DNA from 4 places in the Lentzea sp. NPDC058450 genome. Region 2 is predicted to be linked to each of the others. Evidence: riboswitches for the same ligand, from Rfam matches in the RefSeq annotation. Region 2 holds a riboswitch; each other region holds the start of a gene.
What was found. A riboswitch is a leader RNA that binds a small molecule or an ion and turns the genes downstream of it on or off. The one in region 2 is predicted to bind cobalamin.
Positions count from the first base shown of each region.

Region 1: another riboswitch for cobalamin. It lies ahead of ACFWNN_RS23410 (CbtB-domain containing protein); the one in region 2 lies ahead of cobN (cobaltochelatase subunit CobN).
Region 3: another riboswitch for cobalamin. It lies ahead of ACFWNN_RS17645 (putative cobaltochelatase); the one in region 2 lies ahead of cobN (cobaltochelatase subunit CobN).
Region 4: another riboswitch for cobalamin. It lies ahead of ACFWNN_RS08360 (acyl-CoA thioesterase); the one in region 2 lies ahead of cobN (cobaltochelatase subunit CobN).

Region 1 is NZ_JBHXLO010000015.1:64,968-72,262, reverse strand. Features, by position in the region: gene ACFWNN_RS23415 (CbtA family protein) at 1-526, opposite strand, end outside; gene ACFWNN_RS23410 (CbtB-domain containing protein) at 537-725, opposite strand; cobalamin riboswitch at 779-911, opposite strand; gene ACFWNN_RS23405 ((2Fe-2S)-binding protein) at 982-1,632, opposite strand; gene ACFWNN_RS23400 (RNA-guided endonuclease InsQ/TnpB family protein) at 1,718-2,923, shown strand; gene ACFWNN_RS23395 (phosphoribosyl-ATP diphosphatase) at 3,049-3,312, shown strand; gene hisG (ATP phosphoribosyltransferase) at 3,326-4,186, shown strand; gene ACFWNN_RS23385 (antibiotic biosynthesis monooxygenase family protein) at 4,183-4,494, shown strand; gene ACFWNN_RS23380 (phosphoribosyltransferase) at 4,455-5,069, opposite strand; gene ACFWNN_RS23375 (hypothetical protein) at 5,099-5,533, opposite strand; gene ACFWNN_RS23370 (thioesterase family protein) at 5,935-6,705, opposite strand; gene ACFWNN_RS23365 (RecB family exonuclease) at 6,702-7,295, opposite strand, start outside.
Region 2 is NZ_JBHXLO010000008.1:268,559-275,853, reverse strand. Features, by position in the region: gene cobN (cobaltochelatase subunit CobN) at 1-1,788, opposite strand, end outside; cobalamin riboswitch at 1,823-1,958, opposite strand; gene ACFWNN_RS16075 (hypothetical protein) at 1,967-2,962, shown strand; gene ACFWNN_RS16070 (precorrin-8X methylmutase) at 2,959-3,579, shown strand; gene ACFWNN_RS16065 (precorrin-2 C(20)-methyltransferase) at 3,576-5,027, shown strand; gene ACFWNN_RS16060 (cobalt-precorrin-6A reductase) at 4,999-5,715, opposite strand; gene cobM (precorrin-4 C(11)-methyltransferase) at 5,712-6,452, opposite strand; gene cbiE (precorrin-6y C5,15-methyltransferase (decarboxylating) subunit CbiE) at 6,449-7,295, opposite strand, start outside.
Region 3 is NZ_JBHXLO010000010.1:44,960-52,254, forward strand. Features, by position in the region: gene cobO (cob(I)yrinic acid a,c-diamide adenosyltransferase) at 280-894, opposite strand; gene ACFWNN_RS17645 (putative cobaltochelatase) at 908-2,818, opposite strand; cobalamin riboswitch at 2,854-2,988, opposite strand; gene ACFWNN_RS17650 (threonine aldolase family protein) at 3,017-3,979, opposite strand; gene ACFWNN_RS17655 (helix-turn-helix domain-containing protein) at 3,987-4,493, opposite strand; gene ACFWNN_RS17660 (zinc-binding alcohol dehydrogenase family protein) at 4,575-5,408, shown strand; gene ACFWNN_RS17665 (hypothetical protein) at 5,392-6,453, opposite strand; gene ACFWNN_RS17670 (8-amino-7-oxononanoate synthase) at 6,497-7,295, shown strand, end outside.
Region 4 is NZ_JBHXLO010000004.1:38,957-46,251, reverse strand. Features, by position in the region: partial or broken gene ACFWNN_RS08370 (glycoside hydrolase family 3 protein) at 1-322, shown strand, start outside; gene ACFWNN_RS08365 (carbohydrate-binding protein) at 347-736, shown strand; cobalamin riboswitch at 796-1,159, shown strand; gene ACFWNN_RS08360 (acyl-CoA thioesterase) at 1,180-1,692, shown strand; partial or broken gene ACFWNN_RS08355 (glycosyltransferase 87 family protein) at 1,953-2,666, opposite strand; gene ACFWNN_RS08350 (response regulator) at 2,847-3,473, opposite strand; gene ACFWNN_RS08345 (sensor histidine kinase) at 3,470-4,489, opposite strand; gene ACFWNN_RS08340 (aspartate aminotransferase family protein) at 4,570-5,796, opposite strand; gene ACFWNN_RS08335 (LysR family transcriptional regulator) at 5,875-6,744, shown strand; gene ACFWNN_RS08330 (LacI family DNA-binding transcriptional regulator) at 6,747-7,295, shown strand, end outside.

The DNA of each region.
Region 1 (7,295 bases), on a different contig from region 2:
TGCGCACGGGCTGGGACTGCGCGCGCAGCTGCTCGGCGAGCCAGCTCGCGCCCCACACGATCAGCAGGCCGGCCACCACCACGCCGAGGTAGAGCGCGGTGCGGTAGTTCACCGTCTCCGGGTCGCCCACGGCGGGCGGGTTGGCCGGGTACTTGATCCACGGCAGCAGTGCCACGGCGCCGAAGACCGCGGCACCGAAGGCGAAGCTGCGGCTGAACGGCGTGCGGTCGGTGAACCAGCGCTTCGACAGCGCGTAGGCCGTGGCGAACACCAGGCCGACCGCGATGCCGACGATCACCACGCCGAGCATGCCGCCCACGACCTGGGCGCCGCGGCTGACGAGTTCCTCCTCGCCGCCGTGGGAGTGGCCGGCCTCTTCGCCGGCGGGTGCGCGAGCCTCCTCGACCGCGAGCGCGGCCCGGATCGGGATCTCGGTCACCAGCAACTGCACCAGTGCGGAGGCGACACCGGCGATGGCGCCGGCCGCTGCTCCGCGTAGTGCGATGGACTTGTACGTCGTCGTCATCTGCGTGGATCTAGTGGCAGGGGACGCCGAGGGCGTGACGGCCGTCGTGGAAGAACTCGTGCAGCAACTCGGAACCCGCGCCGAGCGCGAGGCCGTTCTCCTGCAGGACCAGGTACGTGACGATCAGGCCGAGCAGTGAGACGGCGAAGGCCCATTTGGGCACGCGGACGGCGGACAGGCTTGCTGCGGGGCTCGTCATGACGGGCTCCTCCATACCTCGTGGAAGGTCAACTCTCCTAGCGGCGCCGCAGCCGGTCTCCTGACTCCCGGATCAACGCTGCCCCCGCGTCTTCCCAGTCCCGGCGGGGACCAGTGACGTGCTCGGCGGGGATCGCTTCCCGGTCACAGTGGCGAGGACCGCGCCGGATTCACACCGGCTTCCCGTCACTGCGGCGCGTGCACCGTAAGTTGAGCCGGCGGTTAAGCACAACCGGCCATAAGAGTTGTTGCGTTCCTCACTTCACGAGTGGACAGTCACCACACTTCCCACCTGCGGCAACGCGGTAGTAGAGACAACACGACCGGCGCCGGAACCCGAGCTCGCCGGGAAAGGACAGAAATTCTCCCGCCTGTTCGAACGGCGGTGCGCTCATGAGCCGTTCGCCCCGTTCTTCCGCTTCCTCCGCGGTGAGCATGTGTGCGCGCACGACCATTTTGAGCGCGCCCGCGACGTTCGACATCGCGTTGCCCCACAACAACCCGCTCGCCACCGGCGTCACCGCCTGGATCGCCGCCACGACCGGTTCGAGCGCCGCGGCGGCCGGCGGGCCCAGTCTCGGTGCGTCGATGCGGACGCTCAGGCCGTTCTGCGGGTGGTGCTGCCACCAGAGGTTCTCCGGCCGGACGTCGATCGGGAGGTTCGCGGCCGTGAGCGGGCTGAGCAACCGGGCCGTGTAACTGAGGAAGAACAGGCTCGCCGCGACCCTCGGCTCCTCGGCGCGGTAGCGGACCGCGATGGCGTCGATGGTGGTCTTGAGCGCGGGACCGTCGAGCAGCGCCGTTCCCGGCAGCCACGACTCGTCCGGACGGCCCACGTCGAGGGCGAAGAACGGGTTGATCCCGCGCACCCGGCGCAGCGCTTCGAGAACCTCGGCGAACTCAGACACGGAAGTTCACGCTACGGGGTGGAATCTTCCCGGAAGGTGGGAGAGGGCCCGAATCGGGGCGATTTCAATCGGCTGGCTTGGCGCTGTGAGGACGGCGTACCGCTGCCGGGCCTACCCGGACCCCGATCAGATCGCGATGCTCAACCGCACGTTTGGCTGCGTGCGCCTGGCGTGGAACAAGACTCTTGCCGAGAGGTCGACTCGCTACCGCACCGAGGGCAAGAGCACCTCGTACCGGGAGACCGATGCCGCGCTGACTGCTTGGAAGCGCAGCGACGACTTGTCCTTCTTGTCGGAAGTGTCCTGCGTGCCTCTTCAGCAGACGCTTCGCCACCAGTACACGGCCTGTCGGAACTTCTTCGCCGGGCGCGCGAAGTTCCCGCGCTTCAAGTCGCGCAACGGTCGGCAGTCGGCGCACTTCACCCGGTCCGCGTTCCGCATGCGCGCCGGGGAGCTGCACCTGGCCAAGACAACGGGTCCGATGCGTTTCGTGTGGTCGTTCGATCGAGTGAATTTGAGCGGACTCGCACCCACCATGATCGTGGTCGCACGAGAAGCCGATCAGCGTTGGTACGTCACGTTCACAGTGGACACCAGTGATCCCGAACCGCTGCCGGTCACCGGTCACATGATCGGCCTGGACCTCGGCGTCAAGGACTTCATCGTCACGAGCGACGGTCAGCGAATCGCCAATCCCCGGTGTCTGGAACGCAAGGCGCGCAACCTCGCTCGTCACCAGCGGCGTCTGGCCAGGACGCAGCGAGGCTCCAACAATCGCGTCAAAGCAAAGCGAAGAGTTGCTGTCGCGCATCGCAAGGTCGGCAACGCTCGCCGCGATTTCTTGCACCGCACCAGCAGTCGCATCGTCCGCAGCGCTGATTTCATCGCGATCGAGGATCTCGCTGTCGCGAACATGGTTCGGAGCAGGCGGATGGCCCGTGCGATCAGCGACGTGGCGTGGGGTGAGTTCCGGGCGATGCTGGAGTACAAGGCGCATCGCGCAGGGCGGACGCTCGTGGTCGTCGATCGCTGGTACCCGAGCAGCAAGACCTGTTCAGCCTGTGGACATCTGCTGGCCGAGTTGGGTCTGTCCATTCGGCACTGGACGTGTCCGATCTGCCGCACCCGGCACGACCGGGACCTGAACGCGGCGAAGAACATCCTTGCGGCTGGTCGAGCCGTAGCCCGAGGCGACTCGGGCGATGCCTGTGGAGCTGATGTGAGACGGCGAGGGCCCGCCCTTCCGCGGTCGGCGGAGAAGCAGGAATCCTGTGTCGTGAGACACACCTGAATGGTGTCCGACGTGAGTCGGGCGGGGCTCCTCAGTTGCAGCTGGGGAGAAAGTCAAGTCCACGGCCTGGGACAGATGCGACCGCGGTGTGGACGGGGGTCCGCGGGATGGGAGGATGTCGTGCCGTGAAGACCTTCGATTCCCTGTTCGCTGAACTGACCGAACGAGCCGCCACCAAGCCGGAGGGTTCCGGCACCGTCGCAGCGCTTGAGGCCGGGGTCCATGCGCAGGGCAAGAAGGTCCTGGAGGAGGCCGGCGAGGTCTGGATCGCCGCCGAGTACGAGTCCGACGAGAAGCTCTCCGAAGAGATCTCGCAGCTGCTCTACCGCCTCCAGGTGCTCATGCTGGGCCGTGGGCTCACCCTCGAAGACGTCTACAAGTACCTCTGAAAGAGACTTCCACATGCTGCGCGTAGCAGTCCCGAACAAGGGCGCGCTCGCTGAACGCGCCTCCGCCATGCTCACCGAGGCCGGCTACCGGCAGCGGCACGAGCCGCGTGACCTGACCGTGCTCGACAACAACAACGACGTCGAGTTCTTCTTCCTGCGCCCCAAGGACATCGCGATCTACGTGGCGTCCGGTGACCTCGACCTCGGCATCACCGGCCGGGACCTGGCCGCCGACTCGGGCGCCGACGACAACGGCTCCTCCGTCGAGGAGTTGCTGGCGCTGGGCTTCGGCTCGTCGACCTTCCGGTACGCGGGGCCTCGCGGCACCGACTGGAAGGTCTCCGACCTGGAGGGCAAGCGCCTCGCCACGGCGTACCCGAAGCTCGTGGGCCGCGACCTCAAGGCCCGCGGCATCACCGCGAAGGTGATCCGCCTCGACGGCGCCGTGGAGATCTCGATCCAGCTCGGCGTGGCCGACCTGATCGCCGACGTGGTGGGCTCCGGCCGCACGCTGCGCCAGCACGACCTGGTGCCGTTCGGCGAGCCGATCTGCGAGTCCGAGGCCGTGCTGATCCACCGCAACGGCTCCGAGCTCACGGCGGCGAAGAAGCAGCTCACCGCCCGTCTGCAGGGTGTCGTGTTCGCGCAGCAGTACCTGATGCTCGACTACGACTGCCCGCGCTCGATCCTGGACGACGCCATCGCGCTGACGCCGGGCCTCGAGTCGCCGACGGTCGCGCCGCTGGCCAACCCGGACTGGGCGGCCGTGCGGGCGATGGTGTCGCGCAAGGAAGCGAACAACGTGATGGACGCGCTCGCGGCGATCGGTGCCAAGGCCGTGCTGGCCTCGGACATCAGGTTCTGCCGCCTGTGATCACGGAGCACGCCCTGCTCGACGTCCTGCCGGGTGCCGAGCAGGACTTCGAGTGGGCGTTCGGCGAGGCGCGGGAGCTGATCTCCGCCTCGCCGGGCTTCCGCGGTCTCGAACTGCTGCGCTGCCTGGAGACGCCGGCGCGGTACCTGCTGCTCGTGCGGTGGGACTCGGTCGAGGACCACACGGTGGGGTTCCGGCAGGGGCCGACCTATGCGCGGTGGTCGGAGCTGCTGCACCGCTTCTACTCGCCGTTCCCCGTGGTGTCGCACTACGAGAGCGCCCTGAGCACCTCGTCGTCCGTGGTCTGATCGAAGCTGTCGTACCAGCGGCTCACGGCCTGGAAGTGCCTCGGCGTGAGGAGGGCGACCACCGGCGTCCGGAACGTCTCGACCGCGTCCCTCGCGGCCACCGGGACGGCCAGGGTGACGCTGCCCGGGCCGTGACCCGCGATGTGGTGGAGCGCCGCTCTGGCGGTGACACCGGTCGCCAGGCCGTCGTCGACCAGGATGACGTCGCGGCCAGCGATGGTCAGCGGTCTGTCGCCGCGGTAGAGCGCCGTTCTTCTTCTGGCTTCTTCGCGTTCCTCGTCGGCCTTGTGACCCAGTTGTTCCTCGGTGAGGTTCAGGGCCCGGAGCACTCTGGGGTCGTAGATCGGCTCGCTGTCGGCCGTGACGGCGCCGACGCCGTACTCGGGGTGGCCCGGCGCGCCGATCTTGCGGGCGACGACGACGTCCAGTTCGGCGTTCAGGTGGGTCGCGATCTCCTTGGCGACTGGGACGCCGCCTCTCGGGAGGCCGAGGACGAGCGGGTCGTGCCAGGGCTGTTCGGCGAGTCGCGCGGCGAGGGCGCGGCCCGCTTCCTGCCGGTTCGCGAACCTCTTCACAGTCCCGCTGACGCTACGCCCTCTCGCGGTCACTCGAACAGGCCGATGACGTCCGTGGTCATCGAGATGAAACCCGCGCTCGTGGCGACGACGGTGAGCCAGAACAGGACGGTGGCCCGCCCCGGCTCGGCGATGCTCACCGCGGCCGTCCTCGCCGGGGCAGCGGCGGCGCGGACGCGTTCGTGCCGGCCGAAGTGGGCGCGGAACTTGATCCACGTGTGGCCGGCCTGGCTGCACCCGAACAGCACGCCGTTGGCGCCGTTGCGGCACGACAGGCCTTGTCTTGTTGTCACCGCACACTTGACGGGAAACCGTGCGGCGACGATCCAGCACAGCGCGGCGACACCGAACACCGCGGCACGCCAGTAGTTCTCGCGGTTGAGCGCGACGACGCAGAAGACCGCGAAGACCCCGATGAAGACCAGGTACGACGTGGCTCTCTTCCTGCGGTTCTTCCTCGCCATGTGTCCTCCCCGCTCCCCACCCTCGCTGTCCGCGCGAGTGCGGCGGTAGAACCCGGCCGAGGGATGGTTGATCGCGGGGTGTCGTGGCTTTGTGGACGGTGGTGACGCTGCGACTCCCGTTGCGTCCTGTGAGGTACCCGCACGCCTGGATCTGTTGACGTGGAATGGTTCTGCTCCGGTCGAGTGAATTCCGCCGACTGGTTGCGCCGATCTTCCGTCTGGCGGCCCCGAGGACATGGCTCGGACGAACTCGACATCGCGTTCGAGCCTGACTCGGAGCGGATGACAGGGGAAGCCGGTCGGCGCTGTTCCGGTTCGCGGTGAGCGTCGGACCGCGTGACCTGGTCAGCGTTGTCGGGCACACCGCCGGGTGCGGGTGCGGCGGATCCCCTCGCCGTGACTCAGCGCTCGCGGACGAACAACGCCTGTGCCGTCGTGCCCACCGGGCCGTCCGCGTCGTGCACCACGCTGGTCGCGAGCCCCACGCCGTCCGGGCCGATGGTGGTGCGCGCGTCCATGCCGACCCACTCGCCGGCCGGGCGGCGGTGCAGGTGGACGGTCAGGTCTGTGTTGATGGCGTACCACTTGCGAATGTCCACACGGGACGATACGCCGCTCGCGGAGTCCACTACGGAGAACAGGCGCTCTTCCGGGCTGGGCTCGAAGCCCTCGACCACGGCTACGCGCGGGCGGGCCCACACCTGGGCGTCGCCCGGCGTGAAGATGCCGCCGGACACGGAGAGCCACTCGACGGCCGCCAGGTAGCCGCCTCCCCAGTGTTCGGGGATCTCCATCGGCACGGCGGAGGAAGGTGGTGGCAGCAAAGGCACTTCGCCTCCCGCTACGGCGGTGGTGTCCGCGGCGACGATGCGCCACGCACGGGCCGTCAGCACTGCACGGCCGTTGTAGGACAGCGATGCTGCCAGCAGTTCCACGGAACGGCCTGGGCGTTCTACCGAGGTGGACACCGTCAGGTCCGCCACCGGGACCGGGCCCAGCACCTCGAACGTGACGCGGGCCAGCGCCGACGACGGGTTGCCGAGGCCGAGCAACGCGCGCACCAGCAACGCCGAGGGCGGGCCCAGGTGCTGGCTGTCCGGGCCCCACGGGCCGACGGTGTGCTCGGTGGCGCGGAACGTGGTGTCGTCCAGCGGCAGGTAGAAGGCCGTCATCGGTCGCGGTCCTGGAGGGTCTCGGTGTCGTCCGGCTCCGGCCAGCCCGGGTAGGGCGGCGGGGTGCCGTCGAACGCCGGGCAGAACGCCTTGTGGTCGCAGTAGTCGCACAGGCGGCTCGGGTTGGGGCGGAAGTCACCGGTCGGGGCGGCGCGCATGATGGCCTGCCAGATGGCGTCCAGCGTGCGTTCGAACCGCGCGAGCTCCGACTCGTCCGGCTGGTAGGCGAGGGCCTGGCGGTCGGCGAGGTACATGAGCCGCAACTGGCGCGGCACGACGCCGCGCAGCTTCCACAGCACCAGGGCGTAGAACTTCATCTGGAACAACGCCTTCGCCTCGCCGATCTCGCGGGGCGCGGCGCCGGTCTTGTAGTCCACGACCCGGATTTCACCCGTCGGGGCGACGTCCACCCGGTCGATGTAGCCGCGCAGCAGCACGCCGGACGGCAGCTCGGACTCGACGAGCAGTTCGCGCGACTCCGGTTCGAGCCGGCGCGGGTCCTCCAGGCCGAAGTAGCCGTCGAGCAGCTTCGTGGCCGACGCGAGCCACTCCGCCTCCTCCTCGCTGCCCTCGGACTCGAAGAGGGTGGC
Region 2 (7,295 bases):
GATGTTCCCGTACTCGTCCAGCAACTGCTCCAGGCGCGCGATGTCGCCGTAGCTGTCGGCGCGGGCCATCGGCGGCACGAGGTGGTCGACCAGCGTGGCGTGCGCGCGGCGCTTGGCCTGAGTGCCCTCGCCCGGGTCGTTGACGAGGAACGGGTAGATCAGCGGCAGGTCGCCGAGCGCCGCGTCCGTGCCGCAGGACGCCGACATGCCGACGGTCTTGCCGGGCAACCACTCCAGGTTGCCGTGCTTGCCGACGTGCACGACCGCGTCCGCGCCGAAGTTCGACTCGACCCACCGGTACGCCGCGAGGTAGTGGTGCGACGGCGGCAGGTCCGGGTCGTGGTAGATCGCGATGGGGTTCTCGCCGAACCCGCGCGGCGGCTGCACGATCACCGCGACGTTGCCGGACCGCAGCGCGGCCAGCACGATCTCGCCGTCCTTGGACTTCGAGTGGTCGACGAAGAGCGTGCCGGGCGCCTCGCCCCAGTGCTCCTGCATCGACTCGCGGAAGTCGTCCGGCAGCGTCTCGTAGAACTCGCGGTAGTCGGCCGCGGCGATGCGGATCGGGTTGCTCTCGAACTGCTCCTGCGTGAGCCAGTCGGCGTCCTGGCCGCCGGCCGCGATCAACGCGTGGATGAGCTTGTCGCCGTCGAGCTCGTCGACGCCCGGCAGCTCGTCGCCGATGTCGTACCCGTGCTCCCGCATGGCCTTCAGCAGCCGGACGGTCGACGCGGGGGTGTCGAGGCCGACGGCGTTGCCGATGCGCGAGTGCTTCGTCGGGTACGCCGACAGCATCACGACGATCTTGCGTTCGGCGACGGGGATGTGCCTGAGCCTGCCGTGCCGCACCGCGATGCCCGCGACGCGCAGCGCCCGTTCCGGGTCGGCGACGTAGACGGTGAGCCCGTCCTCGTCGATCTCCTTGAAGGAGAACGGAACCGTGATGATCCGGCCGTCGAACTCCGGGATCGCGACCTGGGTCGCGGTGTCCAAAGGAGACAGTCCGTCGTCGTTCTCGTCCCACGTCTCGCGGCTGGAGGTGAGGCACAGCCCTTGCAGGATCGGCACGTCCAGCGCGGCGAGCGCGCCGACGTCCCAAGCGTCGTCGTCGCCACCGGCGGACGCCTTGGCGGGGTTCGTGCCGCCCGCCGCGAGCACCGTGACGACCAGCGCGTCAGCCTTGCGCAGCGTGTCGAGCAGCTCGGGTTCGGCGGTCCTGAGCGACGAGCAGTACACGAGCAGGGCCTTGCCGCCCTTGGCCTCGATGGCGTCGCACAGGGCGTGCACGAACGCCGTGTTCCCGGCGACGTGGTGCGCGCGGTAGTAGAGCACCGCGACCGTGGGACCTTCGGCCTTCGTCTCCTCCCGCTCCAGCACACCCCACGTGGGGGTGGCGGCGGGGGCCGCGAAGCCGTGGCCGGTCAGCAGCACGGTGTCGGAGAGGAACTTGTGCAGCTCGGTGAGGTTCGCCGGACCGCCGTGCGCGAGGTAGAGGTGCGCCTCCGCGCACACGCCACCGGGCACCGTCGACAGCTCCATGAGCGCCGCGTCGGGCTGCATCTCACCGCCGAGCACGACCACGGGCAGCCCACAGGCGAGCAGCCAGTCGAGCCCTTCCTCCCACATCCTGCGGCCACCGAGGATGCGCACGAGCACCAGCTCGACGCCCTCCACGAGCCCGGGAAGGTCGTCGACGGTCGTGCGCGCGGGGTTGCCGAGCCGGTACTCGGCACCGCTCGCACGCGCCGACAGCAGGTCGGTGTCGGAGGTCGACAGCAGCAGGATCACGCAGGCTCCATCCCTCGTGGGGTCCTCGCCCCAGGTTGCGGGTGACGGCCGAAGCGGAGTTCCTGACTCCCAGCGTCGTGCACTGGTCACAGTGGCGGGACCGCGCCGGATTCACACCGGCTTCCTCCTGCGCTTCGTCGTTCGGGCTCACCCTAACCGGCGGGTTACAGTCCGACCTATGCGTAGTCACCCGGATGCCTGCCCCGGCGCCGTCGAGCTGCACGCCGCGGCCGACGGCGGGCTGGCGCGCATCCGGGTGCCGGGCGGCACCCTTTCCGCTACTCAGTGGGACGTGGTCCGGGAGGCCGCCGCAGAGCTGGGTTCGGGTGCCGTCGAGCTGACCTCGCGGGCGAACCTCCAGATCAGGGGCCTGGCGGACGGCGTGGAGCTGGGTGCGCGCCTGGCTGCGGCGGGGCTGCTGCCGTCGGCCACGCACGAGCGGATGCGCAACATCATCGCGGCGCCGTTGGAGGACAACCAGCCGCTGGTCGACGCTCTGGACTCGGCACTGTGCGCGGACGCCTCGCTGGCAGACCTGCCGGGCCGCTTCCTGCTGACGGTGGGTGCCGCGGCGAGTGGGCTCGGCGGGGACTTCGGGCTGGTCAGCGTCTCCCCTGGCGTCTTCGCCCTGCTGCTCGCGGGCCAGGACACCGGCGTCCGCGTGACCGATCCCGTGGACGCCGTGGTGTCCGCCGCCCGCCTCTTCCAGCAGTGGCGCGGCTCGGCCTGGCGCCTGTCCGAAGTGGACGACGGTGTGCGAAAGATCACCGCCCACTTCGGCACTTCGGACGCCCCGCGCATCACCCCGGCTGTGACCCCTGTCGCACCTTCACCGTTGACCCCGGGCGTCCCACTCGGCCGCCTCGACGCGACCCAACTCCCCGGCACCGCCCTGCGCCTGACCCCGTGGCGCAGCCTGGTCGTGCCGGCTGGCACCGACGTCTCCGGCCTCATCACCGACCCGCGCTCCCCCTGGCACGGCGTCAGCGCCTGCACCGGCCGCCCCGGCTGCGCCAAATCGCTCTCCGATGTCCGAGCCGACGCGCGCGCGTGGCTCGGCACCCCGCACTCCCGCCCTGTGCACTGGTCGGGCTGTGCCCGCCGCTGCGGCCGCCCGGCGGGCGAAGTGATCGAGTTCGTCGCGACCGGCGACGGCTACGAGGAGATCCGTTGACGCAGTACATCAAGGACGGGGCGGAGATCTACCGCCAGTCCTTCGCCACCATCCGCGCGGAGTCGGACCTCACCGGGTTCCCCGACGACGTCGCCCAGGTCGTCGTCCGCATGATCCACGCGTGCGGCATGACCGACCTGCCCGCCGACGTCGCGTTCTCGCCCAACGTCGTTCGCGACGCCCGCACCGCCCTGCGCAGCGGCGCGCCGATCCTGTGCGACGCCAACATGGTCGCGTCCGGTGTGACCCGCCGACGGCTGCCCAAAGACAACGAAGTCCTGTGCTACCTGCAGGATCCGCGCACACCGGCCCGAGCGCAGGCCATCGGCAACACGCGCAGTGCCGCCGCACTCGAGCTCCTGCAGGACCGGTTCGGCGGCGCGGTGATCGCGATCGGCAACGCGCCCACGGCGTTGTTCCACCTCCTCGACCTGATCGCCGCCGGGGCACCTCGGCCGGCCGCGATCCTCGGCATCCCGGTCGGGTTCATCGGGGCCGCGGAGTCCAAGGAAGCTTTGGCCGCAACGGATCTGGAGCACCTCGTGGTGCGCGGACGGCGCGGCGGCAGTGCCATGACGGCGGCGGCCATCAACGCGATCGCGAGCGAGGAAGAGTGACGGGCAAACTTTACGGCGTCGGCCTGGGTCCGGGCGACCCCGAACTCGTGACGGTCAAGGCCGCGCGGCTCATCAGCGAGGCCGACGTGGTGGCGTTCCACAGCGCGCGCCACGGCCGGAGTGTCGCGAAAACCATTGCGGCGCCTTACTTCCGCGACGGCCAGATCATGGAACAGCTCGTCTACCCGGTCACCACCGAGGACACGGACGACTACCAGGGCGAGATCGACGCCTTCTACGAGGAGGCCGCCGCCACGCTGGCCGCGCACCTCGACGCGGGCCGCGACGTCGTCGTGCTCGCCGCCGGAGACCCGTTCTTCTACGGCTCCTACATGCACATGCACAAGCGCCTCAAAGACCGCTACGAGTGGGAGGTCGTCCCCGGCGTCACGTCGGTGAGCGGCGCGAGTGCGGTCCTCGGCACGCCACTCGTCGAACGCGACGAGGTGCTCACGATCCTGCCCGGCACGCTCCCGCCCGCCGAGCTCGCGAGCCGTCTCGCCGACACCGACTCCGCCGCGATCCTCAAGCTGGGCCGCACTTTCGGCAACGTGCGGGAGGCGCTCGAAGCGTCCGGCAGGCTCGACGGCGCCTGGTACGTCGAGCGCGCGACCACCGGCAGGCAGAAGATGTCGCCGCTGGCCGACGTCGACCCCGCCGACGTCCCGTACTTCTCGATCGCCGTGCTGCCGAGCCAGTCGAAGCCCGCCAGGCCGAAGGGCGAGGTCGTCGTCATCGGCCTCGGCCCCGGCGACCGCGCGTGGCTCACCCCGGAGGCCCGCCAGGAGCTGGAGGCGGCCGATGAACTGGTCGGCTACAGCACCTACCTCGACCGGGTCCCGCACCGCCCCGGCCAGAAGAAGCACTCCTCGCACAACCAGGTCGAGTCCGAACGCGCCGCCTTCGCCCTGGACCTGGCCCGCAAGGGCGCGCGGGTCGCGGTCATCTCCTCGGGCGACCCCGGCGTCTTCGCGATGGCCACGGCGGTCCTCGAAGTGGCGGCGGAGACGAACGACGTGCCGGTGCGCGTCATCCCCGGTGTCACGGCCGCGAACGCCGTGGCCGCCAAGGCGGGTGCGCCGCTCGGGCACGACTACGCGGTGATCTCGCTCAGCGACCGCCTCAAGCCGTGGGACGTCATCGCCGACCGCCTCACCGCCACGGCGAAGGCCGACCTGGTGATCGCGATCTACAACCCCGCGTCGAAGGCCCGCACCCACCAGGTGGCGGACATGCGCGACCTGCTGCTCCAGCACCGCGCGCCGGAGACCCCGGTCGTCGTCGGACGTGACGTCGGCGGCCCGGAAGAGGAGATCCGCGTCCTCACGCTCGGCACGCTGGACCCGGCCACGATCGACATGCGCTGCCTGCTGATCATCGGCTCGTCCCAGACGATCGTGACCGCGCAGGGCGTGGTGTTCACACCCCGGCGGTACCCGACCAGCTGACGGCGTCGTCCACGGAGGCCACCATTTCCGCCGGCGGGAGCGGTGGCCTGCGCACGACCACCACCGGAATCCCGAGCTGCTGGGCGGCGTCGAGCTTGGCCGACGTCATCGCCCCGCCGCTGTCCTTGGTGACGAGCACGTCGATCCGCCGCGACCGCATCAGCTCCAGCTCACCGTCCACAGTGAACGGACCACGCGCGAGCAGCACCTCGATCCGGTGGGGCAGAGGCGGTTCCGGCGGCTCGACCATGCGCGCCAGGAACCACTGCGGGCACCCCGCGAACTCGGCGAGGTCCTGCCGCCCGGTCGTCAGGAACACCCTGGCGCCGGGCAGGGTCCGCGCGGCTTCGGCCACGCTGTCCACCCACACCCAGCCGGGCCGCGGCGCGAACCCGGGTCGCCGCAGGATCAGCAACGGCACGCCGACCCGCTGACAGGCCTCGAAAGCGTTCTGGGTGATCTGCCGCGCGAACGGGTGGGTCGCGTCGACCACAGCCCTGACAGCGTTGTCCCGCAACCACTCCGCCAGGCCGTAAACGCCGCCGAACCCGCCGATCCGCACCTCGCCGGCGGGGAGGGCCGGGTTGCTGACGCGCCCGGCCAACGACGAGACGACCTTCCGTTCCGCTGCCACCAGCCGCCGCGCGAGTTCCCGCGCCTCCCCCGTGCCGCCGAGGACCAGGATCATCGAACGCGGGTGGCCGAGTACAGGTGGCTGTCCGGGAACTGCGTCGCCCCCAGCACCTGTCCCACGATGATCACCGCGGTCCGCTTGATCCCGGCCGCCACGACCTGCGCCGCGATGTCGTCCAACGTCCCGCGCAGCACCACTTCGTCCGCGCGCGACGCGTAGGCGACGACCGCGACCGGGCAGTCCGGCCCGTAGTTCGGCACCAGCTCCGCCACGACGTCGGAGATCCGCTGCACGGCCAGGTGCAGCACCAGGGTCGCGTGGCTGCGGCCCAGCGTGTCCAGGTCCTCGCCCTCGGGCATCGGCGTGGCGCGCTGCGAGGTGCGCGTCAGGATCACGGTCTGTCCCACGCCGGGCACGGTGAGTTCGCGCTGCAACGACGCCGCGGCAGCGGCGAACGCGGGCACGCCCGGCGTCACGTCGTACTCGATACCGAGAGCGTCCAACCGGCGCATCTGCTCGGCCATCGCGCTGAACACCGCCGGGTCGCCGGAGTGCAGGCGGGCCACGTCGAGCCCGGCCTCCGCGGCCGCGACGAGTTCCGCGACGATCTCGTCCAAAGTCAGCTGCGCGGTGTCGATCTTTCGCGCGCCCGGCGGGCAGAAGTCCAGCAGTTCCACCGGGACCAGCGCGCCGGCGTAGAGGCAGACCGGCGACTTGGCGATCAACGACTGCCCGCGCACGGTGATGAGATCGGCCGCCCCCGGTCCGGCGCCGATGAAGTGCACGGTCACTTGATGACACTCCAGGTCGTCACGGGCATGTGCGGCCGCCACCCGGTGAACTTGCCGACCGCCGACCCGCGGTTCACCGCGATCCGCACCAGGTCGCCGCCGAGCTTCGCGTACCACTGCGCCACGACGGCCTCGGACTCGAGCGTCACGGCGTTCACCACCAAACGACCGCCGGAAGCCAAGGCGTCCCAGCAGGCCTGGAGCACGCCGGGCACGGTCACGCCGCCGCCGACGAAGATCGCGTCGGGCTTCTCCAGGCCCTGCAACGCCTCCGGCGCCCGTCCGATGTGGACCTCCACGCCGGGCACGCCCAGAGACGCAGCGTTACGACCGATTCGCTCTGCGCGTTCGGCCGACTGCTCGACGGCGATGGCGCGGCACGTCGGATGCGTGCGCGCCCACTCGATCGCGATCGAGCCCGATCCGGACCCGACGTCCCACAGCAGCTGCCCGGGCAGCGGCGCCAATCTCGACAGCGAAATAGCCCGCACCTCTCGCTTCGTCAGCTGGCCATCGGATTCGTACACGTCGTCGGGCAGTCCGGGAACCCGCGGGAGAGCGCTTCCGCCGTACTCGATCGCGATCACGCACAGGGGGTCCGAGTCCTGCCCGGACCAAGGGTAAACCCGCTCGGCGGCACCACCTAGCTGTTCGAGCACGATGATCGGGCCGGCAAGCGCCGCAACGGTCTCCGGGTCGCCACCGAGCACGAGCACGCGCCGTCCCGGAGTCAACACGGGGCGTAGCAGGTCGGCCGAACGGGCCACCAGCGACACGACCTCGACCTCGTTCAACGCCCATCCGAGCCGCGCGCAGGCGAGCGACACGGAGGACGGATGCGGG
Region 3 (7,295 bases), on a different contig from region 2:
AAGCCAAGTCCGCGAACGGTCCACTCACCATCCGGCTCCCGCGCTGTTGGGAAGCCAAGTCCGTGAACGGACCGCTCACCACCCGACTCGCACGCCAGTCGGAAGCCAAGTCCGCGAACGGTCCACTCACCATCCGGCTCCCGCGCTGTTGGGAAGCCAGGTCCGTGAACGGACCGTTCGCCACCCAACTCCCGCGCTGCTCGGAAGCGAAGGCCGTGAACGGTCCACTCACAGCCCGGCCCCCACACCGCCCAGAAGCCAGCCTCGCGAACAGCCCACTCACCACTCGATCCCCCGCTGCCCCTTCTGCCCGGCGTCCATCGGGTGCTTGACCTTCGTCATCTCCACCACGAGGTCCGCCGCGTCGGCCAACCGCTGCGGCGCGTACCGGCCGGTGATCACCACGTGCTGGTGGCCGGGGCGGCTGACCAGCGCGTCCACCACCTCGTCCACGTCGATCCACCCCCAGTGCAGCGGGTAGGTGAACTCGTCCAGCACGTAGAACCCGTGCCGTTCCGACGCCAGCCTGCGGGCGATCTCCGCCCAGCCCTCACGGGCGGCGGAGGCGTGGTCGTCCTCGGTGCCCTGCTTGCGGGTCCAGGACCAGCCCTCGCCCATCTTGTGCCACTCGACGGCGCCGCCCTCGCCGGTCTCGTCGTGCAGCCGGCCGAGCGCCTTGAACGCGGACTCCTCGCCCACCTTCCACTTGGCGGACTTCACGAACTGGAACACGCCGATGTCCCAGCCCTGGTTCCAGCCGCGCAGCGCCATGCCGAACGCCGACGTCGACTTCCCCTTCATCTCGCCGGTGTGCAGCATCAGCAACGGGCGGTTGCGGCGCTGCCGGGTGGTCAGGCCGTCTTTCGGGACCTCGGTGGGTTGTCCTTGGGGCACTGGGGTTTCTCCTTCACGCGGCCCGGACGACGCCGGCGAGGTGGTCGGCGGACAGCTGGTCGAGCCGCACGCAGGTGCCCTGCAGCGCGTCCGCGATCTTCGCCGCCAGGCCCAGGCGCACGTGGCCCTGTTCGCAGTCGACGACCACGACGGCGGTCTGCTCCAGCAGGCCGGCGGCCTTCAGGGCGTCCTTGGTCGGGTCGCCGCCGAGGCCGGACGACGTCGCCCGGCCGTCCGTCAGCAGCACGACCAGAGGCCGCTTCCGCGGGTCCCGCAGCCGTTCGATCTCCAGCACGCGGTGCGCCTTCAAAAGCCCGTCGGCCAACGGCGTGCGGCCGCCGGTGCGCATCTTCTTCAGCCGGGTCGCCGCGGCGTCGACGGACGTCGTCGGGGGCAGGGCGACCTCGGCGGTCTGCCCGCGGAACGTCACCACGCCCACCTTGTCCCGGCGCTGGTAGGCGTCGCGCAGCAACGAGATCACCGCGCCGCTCACCGCCGACATCCGCTTCTGCGCGGCCATCGAGCCGGAGACGTCGACGACGAACAGCACCAGGTTCGACTCCTTGCCCTCCCGCACGGCCTTGCGCAGATCGGCGGCGGTCAACACCAACCCGGGACCGGTGCGGCCGCGCGCGGCCTGGTGCGGCGCGGCGTTCGCCAGCGTGTCGACCAGGTGCAGGCCGTTTCCGTCCACTGTGGACGAGCGGACGATCCGGCCGGTGCGGGCACGGGCGCGGGAACGCTTGCCCGGCGCGCCTTCCCCGACCCCGGGGACCTCCAGCAGCCGCGCCTTGAAAGCGGGCGCGGGCTCCGGTGCCGGACGGTCGGCCGGTGCGTTCCCGTTGCCCTTCGGGCCTTCCTGGGGTTCGGGCAGCTCGCCACCGCCGGGACCGTCGTCGTCCGGGCCCTCGTCGCCGGAAGGATCGGAAGCGTGCTCGGCGGCCTGCTTCATCGCGTCCTCGAGCTGCTGCTCCTCGATGCCGGGCTCGTCGAACGGGTCGCGGCGGCGCCGGTGCGGCAACGCGAGCCGGACGGCGGTCTCGACGTCTGTCTCCTCGACGGCGCCGGCGCCCCGCCACGCCGCGTGGGCGATCGCGGCACGGGCGACCACGAGGTCCGCGCGCATGCCGTCGACCTCGAAAGCCGCGCAGACGGCGGCGATCCGGCGCAGCTCACCGTCCGGAAGGGACACTCCGGCCAACCGCGACCGGGCGTCGGTGATCTGCTGCTTCAGCTGCGAGTCCTCGTCGGCCCACCGCGCGGCGAACCCGGCCGGGTCGGCCTCGTAGGCGAGCCGGCGGCGGATCACCTCGGTGCGCACGGCCACGTCGCGCGCGGCCTTCACCGCGACGGTCAGCCCGAACCGGTCGAGCAGCTGCGGCCGCAGCTCGCCCTCCTCGGGGTTCATCGTGCCGACCAGCAGGAACTGCGACGGGTGCGACACCGACACGCCCTCGCGTTCGACGTGCGCGCGCCCCATCGCGGCGGCGTCGAGCAGCAGGTCGACCAGGTGGTCGTGCAGCAGGTTGACCTCGTCGACGTAGAGCACGCCCCGGTGCGCGGCCGCCAGCAGTCCGGGCTGGAACGCCCGGACGCCCTCGGTCAGCGCCTTCTCCAGGTCGAGCGACCCGACGAGCCGGTCCTCGGTCGCGCCGACGGGCAGTTCGACCAGCCGCGCTGGCCGTCGCTCCACCCCGTCGTGGGGCGCGTCGGGGCAGTCGGCGGTCCCCGGCGCGCAGCCGAACCGGCAGCCGGCCGAGATGTCGAGCTCGGGCAGCAACGCGGCGAGGGCGCGCACGATGGTCGACTTCGCGGTCCCCTTCTCACCTCGGACGAGCACGCCGCCGATGCCGGGGTGCACGGCGTTCAGCAGCAGGGCGAGCCGGAGGTCGTCATGGCCGACGACAGCCGAAAACGGGAACATGCTCGGCGAAGTCCTTCCTCGGGTGTCCACGCCCGCGGTCAGGTGAAGAGGGGGACGAGTTCCTGACTTCCGGCGTCCAAAACCGGTCACAGTCGCGGGACGGCGCCGGAGTCACACCGGCTTCCTCGCACTCCCCTCACAGCCCCGGCATCGTCGCATTTCGCAAGGCCGGGTCCAACAGCCAGGTGAGCGACGTCGCTAGATCGACTCCAGAAACTCGGTCCACGCCGCCTTGACCTCGTCCGCCGTCCACTCCAGCGCGGGCCCGGCCACGGTCACCTCGGTCTTGGCGAGCGGTCCGTCCGGCCAGAACCCGCCGAGGAACTTCCCGCCCACCTCCTTCAGCCTGGCCGGGTCGCCGGGCAGATGCAGCGCGAACTGGTGCGTGTGAGGTTCGGGCTGGTCCATCGCGGCGGCGACGACCTTGGCGTGCGCGACGTACGAACCCAGGCGAGGCAACACCGTGTCCAGGCCGTGCAACGCGGACAACGCGGCGGGCCACTGCTGGAACACCATGCCGCCGTACCGGTGCCGCCAGACCCGTGCCTGCTCGACGAAGTCGTGGCTCCCCGCCAGCGCCGCGCCCGAAATGCCTTCGAGGGACTTGTAGAACGAGACGTAGACCGAGTCGAAGAGGCCGGCGATCTCGGGCAACGACCTGCCCAGCCCGAAGGTGCTCTCCCACAGCCGCGCGCCGTCGAGGTGCACGACCGCGTCCCGTTCGCGGGCCGCCTCTACCACCGCCACGAGCTCGTCCCAGGTCGGCAGGACGAACCCGGCCTCACGGTCCGGCACCTCCAGCAGCAGCGTCCCGAACGGCTCGGGGCACGTGCCGACGTCGTCGTTGCGCACCTTGATCGGCCGCAGCCCGGACAGCACGGTCAGCGCGTCGTCCTCGTGGTTCAACGGGTGCGCTCGCGGGTGCATCGCGACGATCGGGTTGTGCGTGCGGTCCGCCCAGCAGCGCAACGCGATCTGCTGCGCCATCGTGCCGGTCGGCACGAACAGCGCGGCCTCGGTGCCCAGCAACGCGGCGACCCGCTCCTCCAGCGCGCCCACCGGGCCGCCGTCGCCGTAGCGGTCGGGGTCGACGTCCGGCACCGGGCCGAGCGACTCCAGCAACGTCTTCTTGCGGACTCCGGAGAGCTGTCGGTTCAACACCCCAGCATCAAACCTCAGCCGCCAGCGTGTCGGCGAGCGAAATGACCCCCACCCGGATCTCCGCCGCCGTCATGCCCTGGGCCAGCAGGAACTCGATGTGCTCACCCCGCAGCACTGCCAGCACGGTGTGCGCTTTGAACGTCGAGCCGACCAGCCGGGCCAGGCGCTCGACCGTGATCGCGAAGTTGCCCTCGCAGCTGCGGACCGTCGTCCGTTCCACGGCGATGACCAGCGGCAACGACGCCAGCACGTGGTCGAAGAGCGTGCCGGCGAACTCTCCGGCGGAGCGGCACTCCAACGAAGCGGTCTGGATCCACGAGGCGGCCGTCTCGTCCACCACGGCGCCGACCAGGCCCGCCTTGTCCCCGAACCGGCGGAACACGGTGCCCTTGCCGACCCCGGCGGCGATCGCCACGTCGTCGACCGACACGGCGTCGATGCCGCGTTCACCGATCAACCGCGTGGCGGCGGCGAGGATCGCGGCCCGGTTGCGGGCGGCGTCGGCACGTTCCACGAGCTCTCCCTTGACACAAGCGGACTGATGGTCCGTATATTAGCAACCGGACCGGCGGTCCGCTTATCGAGGGGATGCGAGATGAAGGCAGTGCGGTTCCACGAGTTCGGCGGGCCCGGGGTGTTGCGGGTCGAGGAGGTGCCGGACCCCGTCGGCGAGACGCTCGTCGACGTCACCGCGATCGGCCTCAACTACGGCGAGACCGTGATCCGCCGGGGCAAGGGCAGGGAGCTCTTCCCGTGGTACCCGGGACCGAGCCTGCCCGCGGTGCTCGGCTCGGAAGTCGTTGGTACCACAGCGGAAGGCCGCCGCGTGATGGGTGTGCCACGCGACGGCGCCTACGCCACGAAGGCCGTCATCGAGCACCCGATCGACGTGCCCGACGACGTGAGCGACCACGAGGCGCTGGCGTTGCTGCTCCAGGGCACCACCGCGGTCGCGGCGGCCAGGGCGGCGAGGATCCGGCCGGGCGACCGGGTGCTGGTCGAGGCGGCGGCCGGCGGCGTCGGCACCCTGCTCGTCCAACTCGCGGAACGGGCGGGCGCGACCGTGCTCGCCGCGTCCAGCAAGGGCGGTCTCGGCTACGACTGGGACGACCTGGAGCCGGTCGACGTCGTGTTCGAGTCGATCGGCGGCGAGGTCGGGAGACGCGCGTTCGAGCTGCTCAAGGACGGTGTCGGGCGCATGGTCGTGTTCGGGTACGCCAGTGGCGAGCCGTTGGACGTGACGGCGAGCGACATCTTCCGCAAGGGCGTCGCGGTCCTGGGCCTCCCCCGCGACACGACCCCGGAGGAGGTGCTGAAGCTCGGTCTCCGGCCGTCCCTCGGCGAGGTCTACCGGCTGGACGAGATCGCGGCGGCACACGAGGCGCTCGAAGCCCGCACCACGCGGGGCAAGCTCATCGCGCGACCGTGACCGACTTCGGCGCGCGGAACGACAGCAGGTTCAGCCACTCCGGCCTCGGCCCTACCAGGTGCAACGACGGCTCGTGCCGAGCCACCGTCCGCAGGGTCACGGCGGCCTCCAGGCGGGCCAGGCCGGCGCCGAGGCAGAAGTGGCGGCCGTAGCCGAACGCCAGATGGCGCGGGTCGGTTTCCTTACCGCTCAACAACAACACGAGCTCCGCACCGGCCGGAACGCGCACACCGGACAGCACGACCTCCCGCGCGGTCAGCCGCCGCCACGTCACCACGGGCGTCTCGGTCCGCAGCACGTCCTCGACGAACGCCTCCGCGACGCCCGGCTCGGGCAGCCGCGCCCACAGCTCGCGGTCCTGCAACGCCCGGCGCAACGCCGTCGAGAGCAGCTGGGTCGTGGTCTCCTGGCCGGCGATCAGCAGGAAGTAGCAGAGACCGGCGGAGTCCTCCGCGGACACACCGGCGTCGGCCAGCGCGCAGAACAGCTCGCCGTCGCGGGCGTGGTAGCGCTTGATCAGCCACTGGTGGAAGTCGCCGACGTCGCCGACCAGCTCCAGCTGGCGGTCGCGGGTGATGTCGCCCCAGAAGAACTCCAGCGACCCCGAGCTCCAGCGCTTCAAAGTCGGTATGTCGACGTTGGGCAGGCCGAGCAGCTCCATCAGGACGATCGCGGGCAGGTCCCAGGCCAGGTCCCGCACGAGATCCGTACCACCCAACCGTTCCAAAACCAGTTCGTGAATGCGAGGCTCCGCAGCGGCAACGCGCGCGGCCGTGAAGAACGACGCCACGAGTCGCCGCAGGTCAGCGTGGGACTCCGACCCGTTGTTCGCGAGCGTCGGCGGGAGCGAGAAGCGCGCGCGGACCAGGGACCGCAGCGCCGCCGGAGCCACCGGTGTCACGGCGGTCAGCGCGTTGTCGGGCAGGTAGGTGACGGGATCGGCCAGCACGGCGCGCACGTCGTCGTAGTCGGACACCACCCAGCGCCCGCCGAGGAACTGCACCGGAGAGGTGAGTTCGGCGCGCGTGAAGGTGAACAGGTCCACGAGCGGCACGCTAGCGGGCAGATGGGAGACTCAGGCGGTGACCGTGAGCACAACTGAGGCGATTTCCAGTCCTGGTGAGTCGACGTTCGACTGGATCGACGTCCGCTCTGAAGCGCGAGCCAAGGCCGGTCTGACCCGGCGGTTGCGGCCGCGCACGTCGGACTCGACGGACCTCGACCTCGCGAGCAACGACTACCTCGGGCTCGCCAAGGACAAGCGCGTCGCCGGTGCCGCCGCTGCCGCCACGCTGAAGTGGGGTGCCGGTTCCACCGGATCGCGCCTGGTCACGGGCTCGACCGAGCTGCACGCCGAGCTGGAGTTCGAGCTCGCGAACTTCTGCGGCTCGCAGTCCGCGCTGGTGTTCAGCAGCGGCTACATGGCGAACCTCGCCGCGGTCACGGCGTTGTCCGGCCCCGGCACGGCGATCGTCGCCGACCAGCACATCCACGCGTCCCTGATCGACGGCACGCGGCTGTCGAAGGCCGACGTCGTCGTCGCGGACCACTGCGACGTCGGCAAGGTCCGGCACGCGCTGGAGACCCGAGGTAAGCGGCGCGCGATCGTCGTCACGGACTCGGTCTTCAGCGTCGACGGCGACATCGCCCCGTTGAACGAACTGCACGCCGTGTGCCGCGAGACCGGTGCGGCGCTGGTGGTGGACGACGCGCACGGCCTGGGCGTGGTCGGTCCCGGCGGCCGCGGCGCGGTGGCCGAGGCGGGTCTCATCAAGCAGCCGGACGTGATCACGACGCTGACGCTGAGCAAGTCGCTGGGCGCGATGGGCGGCGCGGTGCTCGGCCCGAGCCGGGTGATCAGGCACCTGATCGACACCGCGCGGCCGT
Region 4 (7,295 bases), on a different contig from region 2:
GGGCGACCGGCCCGGCGGCCTGGGCCTCGACGCCGAGGACATCGCGACGCTGAACACGTTGCGCGCCACCGGTGTCCCGGTCGTCGTGGTGCTCGTGTCCGGCCGCCCGCTGGACATCGCGGCGCAGCTGCCGCAGTGGACCGCGCTCGTCGCGGCCTGGCTGCCCGGCACCGAGGGCAACGGCGTCGCGGACGTGCTCTTCGGCGACTACAAGCCGACCGGCACGCTGCCGTTCACGTGGATGCAGAGCGCCTCGCAGCAGCCGATCAACGTCGGCGACGGCAAGGCACCGCTGTTCCCGTACGGCTTCGGCACGCAGTTCCCGGCCACGCAGAACGCCTACAACATCATCGGCGCCTCGTACTACGACGAGCAGCGCGGCACGCAGGTCGAGCGGTGCACCGACTCGGGCTGCGGCCAGAACGTCGGCTACCTGACGCCGGGCGACTACGTGGCCTACGCGGACGTCGACTTCGGTGCCACGCCGCCGACGTCGGTGACCACGCGCCTCGCGTCGGGCTCCACGGCGAACGGCACGCTGCAGTTCCGCCTCGACAGCCCGACCGGCCCGGTGGTCGCGACGGTGCCCGCGGCGAGCACGGGCGGCTGGCAGACGTGGACGAGCCGCACGGCCGCCGCGTCGGGTGCGACCGGCGTGCACCGGCTGTACCTGGTGGCGGCCGGCGGCACGGGCGGTGACCTGGCGAACGTGAACTGGTTCCAGTTCGCCCGCTAGTGACCTGCGCGAACGGGGGTCCCGGCCACGCGCCGGGGCCCCCGTTCGCGCGTGCGGGTTAGGCTGACCGGGCTGACGGTTCGCTCCCCGGCAACGGGAGCGAGGCAAGAGGGAACCCGGTGTGAGTCCGGGACTGCCCCGCAGCGGTGAGTGGGAACGAAAGCTGCCAGGAAGCACTGGGTGGTGCCGCGGCAGTCAGCCTTTGCCCCGTCTTCGGTGTTCAGACGGTCGCATCGGGGTACCGGCCCCACACCCCTGTACTGGTTGTACCGGGGTGTGGGGCCGGTGCCGCGAGGTGACCTGCTGAGCGCCGAAGACGCGGCGAAGGCTGACTGACGTGGCACCAGCCTGGGAAGCGGTGGCCGGTAGGAGCGAGCGGTACGCCCACGAGTCCGAAGACCTGCCGCCGGCGTTCCATCCGCACGCTCGCGAGGAGAGAGCTTGTGATTCACCCAGTGCTGCCCGGAAGGTCACCCGCCGAGTCGCGGCTGACGCTGTCGCAGATCATGGACAACAACGACACCAACCTGATGGGCACCGTCCACGGCGGGGTGCTGATGAAACTCGCCGACTCGCTGGCCGGGGTGGTGTCGGCCCGCCACTCCGAGGGTGCCGCGGTCACCGTGGCGATCGACGAGATGACGTTCCGGGTGCCGGTGCGCGTCGGTGACGTGCTGCACCTGCACGCCCAGGTCAACTGGGCGGGCGCGACCTCGATGGAGATCGGGGTCCGGGCGCTCGCCGACCGCTGGGACAGCACGGTCCCGGCGGTGCACGTGGCGTCGGCCTACATCGTGCTGGTGGCCGTCGACGAACTCGGCACGCCGCGAGGTGTGCCCCCGGTGGTGCCGGTGACGGACGAGGACCGGCGGCGCTTCGGCGAGGCCGAGATCCGGCGGGCCCACCGGCTCGCGCGGCGGGCGGCGATCGAGGACTCCCGCGCACTCAGCGCCTGATCGAGCGAACGCGGCCGGGTGAGCGCGCCCGGCCGCACCGCGCACCAGACCAGGAACGCGAGCGCGAGCCACACGTAGGTGTTGCCGACGACGTGCTGCCACCACGTCCACGCCAGTTCCTTGTCCCCCGCCGACGGCAACAGCCAGTGCGGTCCGACGGCGAACACCGCGGCCACCAAGATCCTCACCCTGCCGCGCAACAACATCAACGCGGGCGCGATCCACACCCAGTGGTGCGACCACGACACCGGCGAGATCAGCAGACCCGCCGCCGCCGTCGCCACGAGGGCCGTCAGGTCGTCCCGCAACCGGGGCAGCACCACGAGCGTCAACGCCAGCACCGCCGCCACCGCGACGAACCACGCGAACTCCGGCGCGCCGATCCGGACCAGCAAGCCGCGCACCGACTGGTTCGACGTGTAGGCGAGGCCGCCGACGCGTTCGGGGTCGAGCATCGCGTGCAGCCAGAACTGCCTCGCCTGGCCGGGCGCGAGCACGGCGCACGCCCCGAACGTCGCCACGGCGGTCAGGGCCGGCCGCCACCGCCCCCGGCACAGGAAGAACAGCACGAAGATCGCCGGGGTCAGCTTGATCGCCGCGGCCAGCCCGACGAGCATCCCCCGCGGCCAGAAGGTGCGCGGCAGCAGGCAGTCCAGCGCCACGAGACCGAGCAGCACCAGGTTGATCTGTCCCAGGTCGAGCGTGGTGCGCATCGGTTCGAGCACCAGGAACACCGCGATCAGACCGAACCCCGCCCACACCCGTGCGGCCACCGTGAACAACCCGATGCCCAGCACCGAGAACAGCAGTGCCGCCACGGCCAGCGGCAACGGCGTCAGGGCGCTGAACAGCGTCGCCGAGAACGGCGGGTAGGTGAACGGCAAACCCTTGTAGGCGTGGAAGTCAGCGGTGTACAGGCTGGTGCCGCCGAGCCACGCCTCGCCGCCCGCGAGGTAGACGCGGAGGTCGATCACGCCGGTGCCGAAGCTGCGCACGAGCACCCAGACGAGCAGGCCGAGAACTGTTGCGCCCCAGAGGTTCTTCACACCTCCGAACACTGCCGGGACGAGCCGCGGCGCCAGATCGGCCGGACAGCACCAAGATCATGGCCGTTCGGGCAACCGGACGCGAGGGGACTGGCCGGACGGCCATGGTCAGCCGGCCACCACGTGCGCGCGGAACGCCCACGCGACGATCTCCACGCGGTTGCGCGCACCGACCTTGGTCTGCACCGACGCGAGATAGGCCTTCACCGACGACACCGAGACCTTCATCAGAGGCGCGATCTCGTTGTTGCTCAATCCTTTCGCGACGTGCCGCACGACCTCCAGCTCGCGTTCGGTCAGCACCTGGGCGTCGGCGGAGGCGACCGGCGGCGTGGACCTGCGCAGCACCCGCAGCACGACCTGGGGCGAGACCAGGACGTCCCCGCGCGCCGCCGACCTGACCGCCTCGACCAGCAGCCCGGGGCTCGCGTCCTTCGTGAGGAACCCGCACGCACCGAGGTCCAGGGCCTTGTTCAGCACGTCGTCGCTGTCGAACGTCGTCACGACGACGACGCGGGTGTGCGGGGCGAGCTGCCGGGTGACCTCCAGGCCGTCCAGCCCGGGCATCCGCACGTCCACCAGGCACACGTCCGGCTCCAGCGCGCGGGCCTGCTGCACCGCGCTCACCCCGTCCGGCACGTCCGCAACGACGCCGATGTCCGGCTGCGCCTCCAGGATCAGCCGGAACCCGGCGCGCACCATGTCCTGGTCCTCGGCGATGAGCACGGAGATCACGCGCGCACCTCCAGCGGCAGCTCGGCGGTGACGAGCCAGCCGTCCCCCGTGGCGCCCGCGAAGAACCGCCCGCCCAGTTCACTCACCCGTTCCCGCATACCCACCAGCCCGAACCCGCCCGAGTGCGCCGGTCGCGTCCTGCCGTTGTCCACAACGGACAGCAGCACGGCGTCGGCGGTCGACCGCACCTCCACCTCCACGCTCGTCGCGTCGAAGGCGTGCTTGCGGACGTTGGTCAGCGCCTCCTGCACGATCCGCAGCACCGACCGACCCAGCTCCGGCCGCACCTCGGCCAGCTCGACGTGGGTGCGCACCGGCAGCCCGGACTTCTCCGCGAGCTGGTGCAGGTCGGCCGTCAGGTCGGTGGTCGCCGTCGCGGTTCCGTTGTCCCGCAACGTTCTCACCATCGCGCTCATCGCCCCCAACGCGTCCGTGCCACCCTCGACGATGCCCGGCAGCATCGCGCACGCCTTGTCCTTGTCCTGTGCCGCCACCACGAGAGCGGCCTGCGCCTGCACCAGCATGCCGGTGACGTGGTGCGCCACCACGTCGTGCAGTTCCCGGGCCATGTCGAGGCGCTCGTCGCGGCGAGCCTGGTCCTCCGCGGCGAGGGCCAGCGCCGCCCGCGACCGTTCCCGCAGACGCAACAGCAGGCCGGCGCCGACCATGACGAGGGTCAGGAACAGCACGAGCTGAAGGGCGTCCGAGCGGTTCAACGCCGGGTGCGGGCGGTAGAACGCGGAGTGTTCGACGACGGCCAGCAACACGAGGATCGACGGCACGGCGACCGACGCCCGTGACCGCCACGCGTGGGCGAACACGAGGACCAGCATCGCGGCCACCTCGACGATCACGACCAGCGGGTGGGTGAGCGACGTGTCGCCGACCCCGATGCCGCGGGTGTTGCTCAGGTGGATCGCCCGGTCGAAGCCGATGATCCGCCCGGTGACGACGAAGATCTCGACGCACAGCACGACGGTGAAGACGACCAGCAGGCCGCGACGCGATTCCCCCACGCGGTCGATCGTAGGAGGATCACCGGCCACCTGCCTCGGCTGACCGGCCGAGGAGGTGGCCAGATGGCCAGAACCACAGGTCAGGCGGCCGCGATCGCCTGGTCGAGGACCGCGATGCCCTCCCCCAGCTCGTCCTCGGTCGCCGTCAGCGGCGGAGCGATCCGGAACACCCCGCCCATCCCGGGGATCTGCACGATGTTCATGTGCAGCCCCAGCTCCAGGCACTTCTGCGTGATCGGGGCGCTCAGCGACTCGTCCGCGATCTCCAGCCCCACCAGCAACCCGCGCCCGCGCACGTCCGACACCAGCGAGTGCCGCGAGGCGATGTCGTCCAAACCGGACCGCAGGAACGCCCCGAGCTTCGCCGCCCGCTCGTCCAGCCGTTCCTCTTCGAGCACGTCCAGCACCGTGTTGCCGACGGCGGCGACCAACGGGTCCGACACGTGCGTGGTGAAGAAGAGATAGCCCCGGGCGTGCGCCTCCGCCTCGATCTCGTCGGACGTGATCACGGCCGCCAGCGGCAACCCGGCGCCCAGCGTCTTCGACAACGTCAGGATGTCCGGGACGACGCCGTCGCGTTCGAACGCGTACCAGGTGCCGGTGCGGCACAGGCCGGTCTGCGCCTCGTCGAAGATCAGCAGCATGCCGCGCTCACGACACTTCTGCTGCAACGCGGCGAAGTAGCCCAGCGGCGGTTCCAAGATGCCGCCAGAGCTGAGGATCGGCTCGACGATGCAGGCGGCCAGGGAGCCGACGGACTGGGCGTCGATCAGGTCGAACGCCAGGTCGAGCTGCGCCTGCCAGTCTCCGGACGGCGCGGGGATCGCGAAGTTGCCGGGGGTGGCGGGGCCGTAGCCCTTGCGGCCCGCGCTGTAGGTGGCGGCGGCCGCGGCGGCGGTCATGCCGTGCCAGGACCGCGCGAAGGCGACCACCTCGTGCTTGCCGGTGACGAGCTTGGCCATCCTCAGCGCGGCCTCGTTGGACTCGGCGCCCGTGGTCAGCAGCTGCACCTTGGACAACGACGGGGGCAGCGTGCCCGCCAGCCTCCGGGCCAGGTCCACGACCGGGCGGCTGAGCATGCCGCTGAACAGGTGGTCGAGGTTCGCGATCTGGCGTTGGACGGTCTCCACGATGCGCGGGTGCGAGTGGCCGAGGATCGCGCTCATCTGCCCGGACGTGAAGTCGAGGACGCGGCGGCCGTCCTCGGTGAACAGGTGACTTCCCGACGCGCTGTCGATGATCTCGCGCGTGAACGTTCCGCCGTAGCGGACGAGGTGGCGGTCGACGTCGTCCCAGAAGGTGTCCATGGCTCAAAACGCTAAAAGCAACCGAGCAACAGGTCCATCTCACAATCCCACGCTCGCTGTTCGGAAATACTGCACAGCATGACGCTCAACCCGTGGCGCCTGCGCCTGCTCAGCCAGCTCGACGCGCTGGGCACCGTGCGGGCCGTGGCCCAGGCCGCGAACCTGAGCGCGTCGAGCGTGTCCCAGCAGCTCGCGGTGCTGGAGAGCGAGACGCGCACGCAGCTGCTCGAACGGACCGGGCGGCGCGTCCGGCTCACCTCGGCCGGGCTGATCCTCGCCAGGAGGGCGCGCTCGATCCTCGACCAGATGGACGCGGTCGAGGCCGAGCTGCGCGGCCTCAGCCAGGAACCGTCGGGCCTGATCCGGCTCGGCGCGTTCCAGAGCTCGATCCACACGCTCGTCGTCCCCGCGCTCGGCCGGCTCGACCACCCGCACCTCGATGTCGAGATCCTGGAGCTGGAACCGCACGCCAGCATGCCCGCGCTGCTGGCGGGAGAGGTGGACGTGATCATCACGACCACCGACTTCGTCGAGCTGCCGGTGCCGAAGGACATCGACGTCGTGCCGCTCGGCGAGGACCCGATCGTGCTCGTCTCCCCGCCGGGACAGCCCAAGAACGACCTGGCCGCGTGCAAGGACGAGCCGTGGGCGTTCGACATCCCCGGCTCCTACATGGCGAACCTCGCGACCAGGCTCTGCCGGCAGGCGGGGTTCGAGCCCAGGATCGCCGGCCGGTTCAGCAACTACATGCTCACGCTCCAGCACGTCGAGGCCGGTCTGGCGGTCGCGGTGCTGCCCGCGCTGGCCGTGGACCGGCGGTTCAACGTGGTCACGAAGGAGCTACCGGTGACGCGGCGGATCACCGCCGCCATCCGCCGCGACTCGCGCGCCGCGATCACCGCGGTGCTCGACGCCCTGCATACTCGGTCGCAGTCGGACGAGAGGTGATCATGAGCAAGCGCGTCACGATCAACGACGTCGCGCGGGTCGCCGGGGTCTCGCGGCAGACGGTGTCGCGGGCGCTCAACGACAAGGGCGAGATCGACGCGGGCACGAAGCAGCGGGTCCTCGACGCGGCCAAGGAGCTCGGCTACCGGCCGAGCCGGTTCGCCCGCGGCCTGGTCCGGCAGGACAGCACCACGATCGGCCTGGTCATCCCCGACCTGCTCAACCCGTTCTTCACCGAGGTCGCGGCCGGCGCGCTCGAAGCCGCGCGCTCGCACGGCTGGCACGTGATCGTCTACGACACCGCCGACAGCATCGCCGAGGAACGCGGCACGCTGGAGGTCGTCGCGTCCCAGGTGGACGCCGTGGTCGGCTACTTCAGCCTGCCCGAGTCCGAACTGGACCGGCACCTCGGCGGCATGCCCGCCGTGCTGATCGGCCGCGACCACCACGAACCGCGATTCAGCTCGATCCGCATCGACGGCGAACAGGGCGTGCACGCGGCCATCGACCACCTCGTCGCCGCGGGTCACCGCCGGATCGGCATGCTCGAC